3 regions of the Pseudomonas hamedanensis genome follow, and region 2 is predicted to be linked to each of the others. Evidence: predicted binding sites of a transcription regulator. Region 2 holds the regulator's gene; each other region holds the start of a gene.
What was found. Region 2 encodes sigma-54, which starts transcription at its own class of promoters, with help from an activator protein. Its sites were predicted from a motif close to ANTGGCATNNANNTTGCTNT; they were not measured.
Positions count from the first base shown of each region.

Region 1: the regulator sigma-54 is predicted to act here: its motif matches at 1,563-1,582, upstream of HU739_RS10095 (flagellar basal body rod protein FlgF).
Region 3: the regulator sigma-54 is predicted to act here: its motif matches at 1,670-1,689, upstream of HU739_RS08920 (circularly permuted type 2 ATP-grasp protein).

Region 1 covers NZ_CP077091.1:2,348,540-2,352,706, reverse strand. The annotation lists gene HU739_RS10100 (sigma-54-dependent transcriptional regulator) at 1-1,293, shown strand, start outside; gene HU739_RS10095 (flagellar basal body rod protein FlgF) at 1,637-2,377, shown strand; gene flgG (flagellar basal-body rod protein FlgG) at 2,423-3,208, shown strand; gene flgH (flagellar basal body L-ring protein FlgH) at 3,261-3,956, shown strand; gene HU739_RS10080 (flagellar basal body P-ring protein FlgI) at 3,984-4,167, shown strand, end outside.
Region 2 covers NZ_CP077091.1:3,032,688-3,036,854, reverse strand. The annotation lists gene rapZ (RNase adapter RapZ) at 1-854, opposite strand, end outside; gene ptsN (PTS IIA-like nitrogen regulatory protein PtsN) at 857-1,321, opposite strand; gene hpf (ribosome hibernation-promoting factor, HPF/YfiA family) at 1,334-1,642, opposite strand; gene HU739_RS13205 (RNA polymerase factor sigma-54) at 1,716-3,206, opposite strand; gene lptB (LPS export ABC transporter ATP-binding protein) at 3,393-4,118, opposite strand; gene lptA (lipopolysaccharide transport periplasmic protein LptA) at 4,118-4,167, opposite strand, start outside.
Region 3 covers NZ_CP077091.1:2,097,688-2,101,854, reverse strand. The annotation lists gene speE (polyamine aminopropyltransferase) at 1-157, shown strand, start outside; gene HU739_RS08930 (hypothetical protein) at 445-678, shown strand; gene HU739_RS08925 (ribonuclease E inhibitor RraB) at 888-1,235, shown strand; gene HU739_RS08920 (circularly permuted type 2 ATP-grasp protein) at 1,723-3,132, shown strand; gene HU739_RS08915 (alpha-E domain-containing protein) at 3,145-4,095, shown strand; gene HU739_RS08910 (transglutaminase family protein) at 4,092-4,167, shown strand, end outside.

The DNA.
Region 1 (4,167 bases), 680 kb from region 2:
CTGGAGTTTCCGGTGCTGTCGATCGACATGGGCGGCTCGATTGTCGCGGCCAACCGTGCCGCGGCGCAGTTGCTTGGAGTACGCGTCGATGAGGTGCCGGGGATTCCGCTGTCGCGCTACGCCGAGGATTTCGACTTGCCGGAGTTGGTGCGCGCGAACAAGTCGCGGATCAACGGCATGCGAGTCAAGGTCAAGGGCGACGTCTTTCTCGCCGACATCGCGCCGTTGCAATCGGAGCATGACGACAGCGAGGCCATGGCCGGAGCCGTTCTGACACTGCACCGCGCCGACCGCGTCGGCGAGCGCATCTATAACGTGCGCAAGCAGGAACTGCGTGGCTTCGACAGCATCTTTCAGAGTTCCAAAGTCATGGCTGCCGTGGTCCGTGAAGCGCGGCGCATGGCACCGCTGGATGCGCCGTTATTGATTGAAGGCGAAACCGGCACCGGCAAGGAATTGCTGGCGCGCGCCTGTCACCTGGCGAGTCCGCGCGGGCAGTCGCCGTTGATGGCGCTCAACTGTGCAGGGCTGCCGGAATCGATGGCCGAGACCGAATTGTTCGGCTACGGCCCCGGGGCTTTCGAAGGCGCGCGTGCCGAAGGCAAACTTGGCCTGCTGGAATTGACCGCGGGCGGCACGCTGTTTCTCGACGGTGTCGGCGAGATGAGCCCGCGCTTGCAGGTCAAACTGCTGCGCTTTCTGCAGGACGGTTGCTTCCGCCGCGTCGGCAGCGACGAAGAGGTTTATCTGGATGTGCGGGTGATCTGCGCGACCCAGGTGGATTTGTCTGAATTGTGCGCGCGCGGCGAGTTTCGCCAGGACCTGTACCACCGCCTGAACGTCTTGTCGCTGCACATCCCGCCGCTGCGCGAGTGCCTCGACGGATTGACGCCGCTGGTCGAACACTTTCTTGATCAGGCCAGCCGGCAGATCGGTTGTCCGTTGCCGAAACTGGCCCCGGCGGCGATGGATCGCCTTAGCTATTACCACTGGCCGGGCAACGTGCGCCAATTGGAGAACGTGCTGTTTCAAGCGGTGTCGCTGTGCGAGGGCGGTACGGTCAAGGCCGAGCATATTCGTCTGCCGGATTACGGCGTGCGTCAGCCGCTTGGCGATTTTTCGCTGGAGGGTGGCTTGGACGAGATCGTCGGGCGTTTCGAGAAAGCGGTGCTGGAGCGCCTGTATTCCGAGCATCCGAGCAGTCGGCAGTTGGGTAAGCGGCTCGGCGTTTCGCATACCACCATTGCCAACAAGCTGCGTGAGTATGAAGTGGGCAAGAACCCCGAAAGCTAAGCAGAGCTTTTGTGGTGAGGGGATTTATCCCCGATCGGCTGCGCAGCAGTCGCAAAGCCTGCAGATGAGGTTGTCCTGAAGGAAAAACGGGGCGGCTTCGCCACCCATCGGGGATAAATCCCCTCGCCACAAATCTCCGTCACCCGCCAAACCCGGGATTGCCGCGAAGCGGCATGACACCGCCGGTTTTTCGTCTTCGACACATTTCAAATTTCCCCTCTAAGTCCCTCAAGTCCCCTGTTTACCGGGCCTTCGTCCGCCAATAAAAAGTTGGTCTGCAAATTGCTTATGGCTCAGCAGTACAGCAGTGGGCGGCAAACGTCCGGCATGCAGAGGAAAGAGCGTGGACAAGTACCTTTATGTGGCAATGACCGGCGCCAGCCAGAACGCGCTGGCGCAGCGGGCGCATGCCAACAACCTGGCGAACATCTCCACCAACGGTTTTCAGCGCGACCTGGAGCAGGCGCGTTCGATGCCGGTATTTGGTGACAGCTTTCCGGCGCGCGCGTTTGCCATGAGCGAACGGCCGGCCACTGACTTCTCGCCAGGCTCGCTGGTGGAAACCGGTCGCGACCTCGATGTCGCCGTGACCGGCAACGGTTTTATCGCCGTGCAGAACCCCAACGGTGGCGAAAGCTACGTGCGCACCGGCAGTCTCAACATTGATGCCCTTGGCGTCTTGCGCGCCGGCAACGGCATGCCGGTGATCGGCAATGGCGGACCGATTGCCGTGCCGCCGGAGCAGCAGGTCGAAGTCGGCGAAGACGGCACCATCAGCATCCGGGCGATGGGCGAAGGCCCGCGCGTCATGGCCGAAGTCGACCGCATCAAGCTGGTCAACCCGGACATCAAGAACATGAACAAAGGCCTCGACGGTTCGATTTACACCAAGGACGGCCAGCCGGCCCAGGCCGATGCCAACGTCAAACTGGTTTCGGGTTTCCTTGAGTCGAGCAACGTCAATGCCGTGGAAGAAATGACCTCGGTGCTGGCCCTGGCCAAGCAGTTCGAGTTGCACGTCAAGATGATGAACACCGCCAAAGACGACGACCAGGCCATGGCTCGGGTCTTGCAGATCAGCTAATTATCAGAACGTCGCGCCGTAAAACAGGCGCACGAGGAGAATCGAATGCTTCCGGCTCTATGGGTTGCCAAAACCGGTCTGTCCGCCCAGGACACCAACCTGACCACCATTTCCAACAACCTGGCGAACGTCTCGACCACGGGTTTCAAACGTGACCGCGCCGAGTTCCAGGACCTGCTCTATCAGATCAAGCGTCAGCCAGGCGCCCAGTCGACCCAGGACAGCGAATTGCCGTCGGGTCTGCAAGTGGGTACCGGCGTGCGCATTGTCGGCACGCAGAAAAACTTCACTGCCGGCAGCCTGCAAACCACCGAGCAGCCGTTGGACATGGCCATCGACGGTCGCGGTTTCTTCCAGATTCTGCAACCGGACGGCACCACGTCCTACACCCGTGACGGTACTTTCCACCTCGACTCCAATGGTCAGATCGTCAACGCCAGCGGTTTCGCTCTGGAGCCGGCGATTGTTATCCCGAACGACGCGCAGACCTTCACCGTCGGCCGCGACGGCACCGTTTCCGTCACCATCGCCGGCAACCCGGCGTCGCAAGTGATCGGCAACCTGCAAACCGCCGATTTCATCAACCCGGCCGGTCTGCAAGCAGTGGGCAACAACCTGTTCCTCGAAACCGCGGCTTCCGGCGCACCGCAAGTCGGCACGCCTGGCCTGGCCGGTTTCGGTACCACGCTGCAGAACACCCTGGAAACCTCCAACGTCAGCACCGTGGAAGAGATGGTCAACATGATCACCACGCAACGCGCTTACGAGATGAACTCCAAGGTGATCTCCACCGCCGACCAGATGCTCTCGTTCGTAACGCAGAATCTGTAATCAAGTCTTTGGGGCGACCGCAGGGTCGCCGGCAACACCGTGAGGTAGGGTCATGAATCGCTTTGTATCTGTTCTGGCATTGAGTGGGGTCGTCTCGCTCGCGGGCTGCGTCGCTCCGACGCCCAAGCCCAATGACCCTTACTACGCGCCGGTGTTGCCGCGCACGCCGTTGCCGGCGGCGGCCAACAATGGCTCGATCTATCAGGCCGGTTTCGAGCAGAACCTGTACAGCGACCGCAAGGCGTTCCGCGTCGGTGACATCATCACCATCACCCTGAACGAGCGCACCCAGGCGAGCAAGAACGCCAACTCGCAGATGGACAAGAACAGCGATAACTCGGTCGGCCTGACCTCGTTGTTCGGCTCCAGCCTGACCACCAACAACCCGATTGGTGGCGGTGACTTGAGCCTGAACGCCGGCTATAGCGCCGACCGCTCGACCAAGGGCGACGCCAAGTCCGGACAGAGCAACAGCCTGACCGGTTCGATCACCGTGACCGTGGCCGACGTTTTGCCCAACGGCATCATCGCCGTGCGTGGCGAGAAGTGGTTGACGCTCAATACCGGTGACGAACTGGTGCGCATCGCCGGTCTGGTCCGCGCCGATGACATCGCCACCGACAACACCGTGTCGTCGACCCGTGTCGCCGATGCACGCATCACCTACTCGGGCACTGGCGCGTTTGCCGATGCGAGTCAGCCAGGCTGGTTCGACCGTTTCTTCCTCAGCCCGCTGTTCCCTTTCTAGGTGGCTACGTTGAATCTGAAAAGCCTTATGGTCGCTGCGCTGTTTTTGTCGGCGGCCTTCAACGCCCACGCCGAGCGGCTGAAAGACATTGCCAGCATTTCCGGCGTGCGCTCCAACCAGTTGATCGGCTATGGCCTGGTGGTCGGGCTTAACGGCACCGGTGACCAGACGACGCAGACCCCGTTCACCCTGCAGACCTTCAATAACATGC
Region 2 (4,167 bases):
GTGAGGTCGCGGTGGCGAACCTGGACGTTCTTCAAGGTTTTTTGCAGGGCCTGACCCAGGCGTTCGGTCAGGTAGACAGAGCGGTGGTGCCCGCCGGTACAGCCAATGGCAACGGTGACGTAGGCGCGATTGCTCGCGGCGAAGCGCGGCAGCCACTTGTGCAGGTAGGCGAAGATGTCCTGATACATTTCTTCGACATCCGGCTGTTCCGCCAGATACTCGGCCACCGGCGCGTCGAGACCGGACTGCTCGCGCAGCTCCGGTTTCCAGTACGGGTTGGGCAGGCAGCGCACATCAAAGACCAGGTCGGCGTCGACCGGCATGCCGCGCTTGAAGCCAAACGACTCGACCAGAAACGCCGTACCCGGCTCCGGCTGGTTCAGCAGACGCAACTTGATGGTGTCGCGCAACTGATAGAGGTTCAGGTGCGTGGTGTTGATCTTCAGGTCAGCCAGATCGGCAATCGGGCCGAGCAGGGCGCTTTCATCCTTGATCGCCTCGGCCAGCGAACGGTCGGCATTGCTCAGCGGGTGACGACGGCGCGTCTCGGAGAAACGCTTGAGCAGGGTTTCTTCGTCGGCATCCAGATACAGCACATCGCACTGAATGTGCTTGCTCCGGGCATCTTCGAGCAGTTCAGGGAAGCGCGACAGGTGGCTCGGCAGATTGCGCGCATCGATCGACACGGCGACCAGCGGCTGTGCCAGTTCGGTGTGGATCAGCGCGCGTTCGGCCAGTTCCGGCAGCAGGCCAGCCGGCAGGTTATCGATGCAGTAATAGCCGTTGTCCTCAAGGACATTCAGGGCGGTACTTTTACCCGAGCCCGAACGGCCACTGACGATGATCAAACGCATGATTAGTGCCCGTTCTGTTCGTCCAGGACGACTTTGTACAGCGCTTCGCTGCTTGGCGCGCTGCGCAGTCTGTCGCGCACTTCCTTGCGATCGAGCATGCTGGCGATCTGGCGCAGCAATTCCAGGTGTGCATCGGTCGCAGCTTCCGGTACCAGCAACACGAACAGCAGGTCCACCGGGGCGCCATCGATGGCGTCGAAATCAATCGGGGCTTCAAGGTGCATCAGCGCGCTGATCGGCGACTGGCAACCCTTGAGGCGGCAGTGGGGAATGGCGATGCCGTTGCCAAAACCGGTGGAACCGAGTTTTTCACGGGCAACCAGGGCCTCGAAGACATCCTGCATCGCCAAATCCGGCACTTCGCGGTGGATCAGGTTGGCAATCTGTTCGAGGGCTTTTTTCTTGCTGCCGCCCGGCGCGTTCACTTGGGAACGGCCGGGGGTCAGGATGGTTTCAAGTCGGATCATGGGATAGGGGGGTTAACGACCGGTCGCGCCCTGGAGGAGGCTTTGGGTCTTTTCCTTATGCTTTTTGAGTTGGCGATCCAGCTTGTCGGTGAGCAGGTCAATGGCGGCATACATGTCGTCATGCTCGGCATTGGCAACTACTTCTCCGCCGGGAATATGCAGCGTGGCTTCGATTTTCTGCTTGAGCTTCTCGACATTCAATATGACTTGCACGTTGGTGATCTTGTCGAAATGCCGCTCCAGTCGGTCGAGTTTTTCGCCGATGTAGGTGCGCAGAGGTTCGGTCACTTCCAGTTGGTGTCCACTGATGTTGACTTGCATACAGCTTCTCCTTCGTTGCCAGTGCATAAAGCGGCAGGCCGAAAAGCCTGCCACTGGAACGCTGTAACGTGGCTTACATCAACCGTTTGCGCTCGCTCGAAGGCGCGATCCCGAGGGATTCGCGGTACTTGGCGACCGTGCGGCGAGCCACCTGAATGCCTTGTGCCTCCAGTAAACCAGCGATCTTGCTGTCGCTCAACGGCTTTTTCTGATTTTCCGCGGCAACCAGTTTTTTAATGATCGCGCGGATCGCCGTGGACGAGCATTCGCCGCCTTCGGAGGTGCTGACGTGGCTGGAGAAAAAGTATTTCAGTTCATAAATACCGCGTGGGGTATGCATGAATTTCTGCGTGGTCACCCGGGAAATCGTCGATTCATGCATGCCTACGGCTTCGGCGATGTCATGCAGGACCAGCGGCTTCATCGCTTCGTCGCCATATTCCAGGAAGCCGCGTTGGTGCTCGACAATCTGCGTGGCCACTTTCATCAGGGTTTCGTTGCGGCTTTGCAGGCTCTTGATGAACCAGCGCGCTTCCTGCAACTGATTGCGCATGAAGGTGTTGTCGGCGCTGGTGTCGGCGCGCTTGACGAAGCCGGCGTACTGGGCGTTGACGCGCAGACGCGGTACGGATTCCTGATTCAGCTCGACCAGCCAGCGTTCGTTGTCCTTGCGCACGATAACATCGGGGATGACGTACTCGGCTTCGGTGGACTCGATCTGCGAGCCCGGACGCGGATTAAGGCTCTGAACCAGTTCGATGACCTGGCGCAGCTCATCTTCCTTGAGCTTCATGCGGCGCATCAACTGGCTGTAATCGCGGCTGCCCAGCAGGTCGATGTAATCGGCGACCAGACGTTTGGCCTCGGCCAGCCACGGCGTCCGGGCCGGCAACTGACGCAGTTGCAGCAGCAGGCACTCGCTGAGGTTGCGGGCGCCGATGCCGGCGGGTTCGAACTGCTGGATGCGATGCAGGACGGCTTCGATTTCGTCCAGCTCGATGTCCAGTTCCGGATCGAATGCTTCAAGGATCTCGTCGAGGGTTTCGTCGAGATAGCCCTGATTGTTGATGCAATCGATCAGTGTCACGGCGATCAGCCGGTCGGTGTCGGACATCGGCGCGAGATTCAGTTGCCACAGCAGATGGCTTTGCAGGCTTTCGCCAACGGATGTGCGGGTGGTGAAATCCCACTCGTCGTCATCGCTGCTGGGCAGGCTGCTGGCGCTGGTCTGGTAGACGTCTTCCCAGGCGGTATCGACCGGAAGTTCGTTAGGGATGCGCTCGTTCCATTCGCCTTCCTCGAGGTTATCCACCGTCGGGGCGGCTTCCTGGTAGGACGGTTCCTGAATTTCGGCGGGCTTTTGTTCGGTGCTGTCGGCCAGCGGGTCGGAATTGTCGAAGTCGTCGCCTTCTTCCTGGCGTTCGAGCATCGGATTGGATTCCAGGGCCTCCTGGATTTCCTGTTGCAGATCCAGGGTGGACAATTGGAGCAGGCGGATGGCCTGTTGCAGCTGCGGTGTCATCGTCAGCTGCTGGCCCATTCTCAAGACTAGCGATGGTTTCATGGCAGGGGCTTAACACCTTATTCGCCGGCGCTATGCGCCATCCACTACAGGGCGCCGAAGCGCCAAACTTAAGCAAATTATATGCCTGAAACTGAAGTGTTTGCCTAGAGCGCTGTAACAATTAAAGCGTATTAAATTCCGGCTCGAATCGATACGGCGCCCGGGCGGCTCACCGGGCACTGTCGCTTACAGGCGGAATTCGTGACCCAGATACACTTCCTTGACCAGATCGTTGGCCAGAATGGTTTGCGCATCGCCTTCAGCGATCAGTTGGCCATCGTTGACGATATAGGCGGTTTCGCAGATATCCAGGGTCTCACGGACGTTGTGGTCGGTGATCAGAACACCGATGCCCTTGGCCTTGAGATGGTGAATGATTTGCTTGATGTCGCCGACCGAGATCGGGTCGACACCGGCGAACGGTTCGTCGAGCAGGATAAATTTCGGCGCGGTGGCGAGGGCGCGAGCGATTTCCACACGGCGACGCTCACCGCCGGACAGGCTCATGCCGAGGTTGTCGCGAATGTGGCTGATGTGGAATTCCTGCAGCAGGCTTTCCAGCTCCTTGCGACGGCCGGCCTTGTCGAGTTCCTGACGGGTCTCAAGGATCGCCATGATGTTGTCGGCCACCGACAGTTTGCGGAAGATCGACGCTTCTTGCGGCAGATAGCCGATACCGGCCTTGGCGCGACCGTGCATCGGCTGGTGGCTGACGTCCAGATCATCGATCAGCACTCGACCCTGATCGGCCTGCACCAGGCCCACGATCATGTAAAAGCAGGTCGTCTTGCCGGCGCCGTTCGGACCGAGCAGGCCGACGATCTGGCCGCTGTCGATCGACAGGCTGACGTCACGCACGACCTGGCGGCTTTTATAGGCCTTGGCCAGGTGCTGAGCTTTCAGAGTTGCCATTACTGGGTTTTCTCGTCGGTTTTCTTCTTCGGCTGGATCACCATGTCGA
Region 3 (4,167 bases), 940 kb from region 2:
CAACCCGGCCTACCGCAAGCTGAGCCGTGAAACCCTGCAACAGCGGTTTATCGGCAGCGGCATCGTTACCCGCTACTACAACCCGGAAATCCACATCGGTGCATTCGCCTTGCCGCAATACGTATTGCGTGCGATCAACAAGCCAAGCAACGACTAATCACGCTGAAGGCGCTCTGTAAGGGAGCTTTTGTGGCGAGGGGATTTATCCCCGTTGGGATGCGCAGCATCCCTGAACCGGCCTGCGCGGTGTCTCTGTTAAACCGCAATGGATGGTATTACGACTGCTGCGCAGCCGGACGGGGATAAATCCCCTCGCCACAGAGTCCGCCTTATCGATTGGATGTTATTTTCACCGTTGGCGCCTGTAATCCTTTTGAACCAACTATCGCGGGAAAAAGTCGAGATAGAGGTAAGCCCATTTACGGGTTGATCGAGGAGGCACTGATGCAAAAGTGGAAAGTCACTTTCGTGGATGATCACGGTGAAATGGTTGATGAGATCTTCGAACGTGAAGAATGCCCGACCCGCGATGAGGCCGCGCGGTTCGTCAAGGAGCGCCGTCTTCCGGTCGCCGCCCAACTGGATCTGAACGATCTGAAAGGGCGCACCGCCGATGCCGAGGTTAAAAACCTCAAGACCCAGAATGGCATCGAAATCATCAGCATCGAATCTGCCTGAATACTTCCTGTCATCTCGTAAACCAGACCTTGGCAGCAGCGCTCTCTTGGGGCTACTCTGCAAGCGAGATCAGCGAATGGATCGCTAAGGTCTGGTCTTGTCAGCTACATGCTTGCTTCCCGCGCGCAACCACGTTGCCGTAGTACTTTGGCCAAAAGGCCCGGGGCGGGAATACGGAAAGTCTATCCATCAATCGAGGGGGACGATTCATGAGCACAGCCTATCAAGAAGACATCAGCAGCAATGTTCTGCGCCGCATGAAAGAAGGCGGTTTCGATTTTTCCCGTTTCCATCCCATCGAGTTCTACGCGATTTTCCCGGACGAGGAACGGGCGCGCAGGGCAGCAGGCAAATTTCGCGGTGAATCGATCAATGCCCAGGTCAGTGCGCGCGACGATGGCGCCTGGTCGCTGGAATTGAGCAAAGTGATGTATGCGACCTACGACGATATTGGTGATTTCGAGCAGGGCTTTTCCGCAGTGGTCGAGCCCTTGGGCGGCATTATCGAGGGCTGGGGCGTGAAGCAGGAGGTGCGCAATCGCTATCGGTTGAATTGATATTGCGCAGCGTTTGTCGAGCAACGGCTGACCTTCGGGTCGGCCGTTGTTGTTTTCGGAGTACCAAATTGCCGTGGAAAAACTCTGAAACAAGAATCCCGGGCAAAAAAAAGCCACCGGAGAGGGTGGCTAAAAGGGAAGACCGATAAGGAGAGGAAACCGGTCAGGGTTACGGCGGGGCGGGCTGCCGAGGCAGTCCAGAGCGGTTGAGCGGCAAGCTTTTCGGCGTCTCTGCCGAGGAGGTTTTGCAGCGAATGCGCGGATTATCCGCAGTCACGCTCAGGCAGTGAAATCAACTCTGACTATGCTGCTGATAGACGCCGCAGTGCGTCGCAATGAAGCGGGGGCAATCGGGCCGGGGCATTTGCCGCACAGGAATGGTGCGCTGCCCGCGGCGTGGATATACAACCGATTGAAATCAAAGCGTTTATGCCGATGGCACGGGCCTTGCGAAGGCCTGTATGTCCGGAGTGACAAGGAGTACGGCATGATCCGCACCTATTTTGACGAGATGTACGATGCCGGCGGCCTGGTTCGCCCGCATTATCGAGAGTTCGCCCGTTGGCTGGCGGATACGCCTGACGAGTTGCTTGCCCAGCGGCGCCGCGAGGCCGATCTGCTGTTCCATCGTGCCGGCATCACCTTCACGCTCTACGGGGACGAGCAGGGCACCGAGCGCCTGATTCCTTTCGACACCATTCCGCGCAGCATCCCCGCCAGTGAGTGGCGGATTGTCGAGCGCGGCTGCATCCAGCGGGTCAAGGCGCTGAACATGTTTCTCGCCGACCTGTATCACGAGCAGCGCATCATCAAGGCCGGGATCATTCCCGCCGAACAGGTGTTGGCCAACGAGCAATACCAGTTGGCGATGCAGGGCCTGGATCTGCACCGCGATATCTATTCGCACATTTCCGGCGTCGATCTGGTGCGTGACGGCGACGGTACCTATTACGTACTCGAAGACAACCTGCGCACTCCGAGCGGCGTGAGCTACATGCTCGAAGACCGCAAAATGATGATGCGCTTGTTTCCGGAGCTGTTCGCCGCCCAGCGCATCGCGCCCATCGACCACTACCCGAACCTGTTGCTCGACACCCTGAAAAGCTCCAGCCCGCTGGACAACCCGAGCGTGGTCGTATTGACGCCGGGGCGCTTCAACAGTGCGTTTTTCGAACACGCCTTTCTCGCGCGGGAAATGGGCGTCGAACTGGTCGAAGGCGCGGACCTGTTTGTGCGCGACGACAAAGTGTTCATGCGCACCACCGATGGCCCAAAAGCGGTGGACGTGATCTACCGCCGTCTCGACGATGCGTTCCTCGATCCGCTGGCCTTCAATCCAGACTCGATGCTCGGTGTGCCGGGGCTGCTGTCATCCTATCGCTCCGGCAATGTGGTGCTGGCCAACGCCATCGGCACCGGCGTGGCGGACGACAAATCGGTGTATCCGTTTGTCACCGACATGATCCGTTTCTACCTCGACGAAGAACCGATCCTGAAGAATGTTCCGACCTGGCAATGCCGCAATCCGTCTGAACTGTCCCATGTGCTGGCCAATCTACCGGATCTGGTGGTCAAGGAAACCCAAGGCTCCGGCGGTTACGGAATGCTGGTAGGGCCGGCGGCCACGACGGCTGAAATCGACGCTTTTCGCGAGCGCATCAAGGCCAAGCCCCATGCCTATATCGCGCAACCGACGCTGTCGCTGTCGACCTGTCCGACCTTTGTCGAAAACGGCATTGCGCCGCGCCACATCGACCTGCGCCCGTTCGTGCTGTCCGGTCGCGAAACCCGGGTTGTGCCCGGCGGTTTGACCCGTGTCGCCTTGCGCGAAGGCTCTCTGGTGGTGAATTCCTCCCAGGGTGGCGGAACCAAGGACACCTGGGTGGTCGAGGATTGAAGGAAGCTTGCCATGTTAAGTAGAACTGCCTCGGATCTGTACTGGATGTCGCGTTATCTGGAGCGAGCGGAAAACCTCGCGCGGATGCTCGACATCAGCTATTCGCTGTCGTTGATGCCGCAAGACGGTCGCGGCGACGGTCTGCACGAACTCGCCATGCCGCTGCTCATCACCGGCACGCTGGATGATTATCTGGAACGCCACGGCGCATTGCATGCCGAACGCTTGCTGCATTTTTTCGCCCTCGATGCCGCCAACCCGGCGAGCATCTACAGTTGCCTGGGGGCGGCGCGAGCCAGCGCCCATGCGGTGCGCGGGCGTATCACCGCGGACATGTGGGAGAACATCAACGCCACCTGGCTGGAGATTCGCGGGATCGCCGAACAAGGCCTCAGCCGCTATGGCATGAGCCGTTTCTGCGAATGGATCAAGGAGCGTTCGCACCTGTTTCGCGGTGCCTCTTACGGCACGATCATGCGCAACGATGCCTTTCGCTTCATTCGACTCGGCACGTTTATCGAACGCGCGGACAACACGCTGCGCCTGCTCGATGCTCGTTATGAAATGGCCGGCGATCAGGCCGAAGCGGTCAGTGACGGTACGGCCCACGCGTATTACCAGTGGAGTGCGCTGTTACGGGCCCTGTCTTCATTCGAGGCCTACACGGAAATTTACCGTGATGCCCCCGGCGCCCGACATGTTGCCGAGTTGTTGCTGTTGCGCGCCGATGTGCCGCGGTCACTGCGCGCCTGCACCGAAGAAATCGACCAGATTCTTGCGCAATTGCCCGGCGCAAATGGTCGTCCGGCCCAACGTCTGGCTGCCGAAATGGATGCACGCCTGCGCTACACCGGGATCAACGAAATCCTCGAGGAAGGCCTGCATGCCTGGCTGACCGAATTCATCCCGCTGGTGCGCCAGTTGGGCAACGCCATTCACAGTTCCTACCTGGAGGCTGCATGAGACTTTCCATTAGCCACGAGACCACCTATCACTACGAAGATCAGGTACGGGCGAGCATCCAGTATCTGCGCC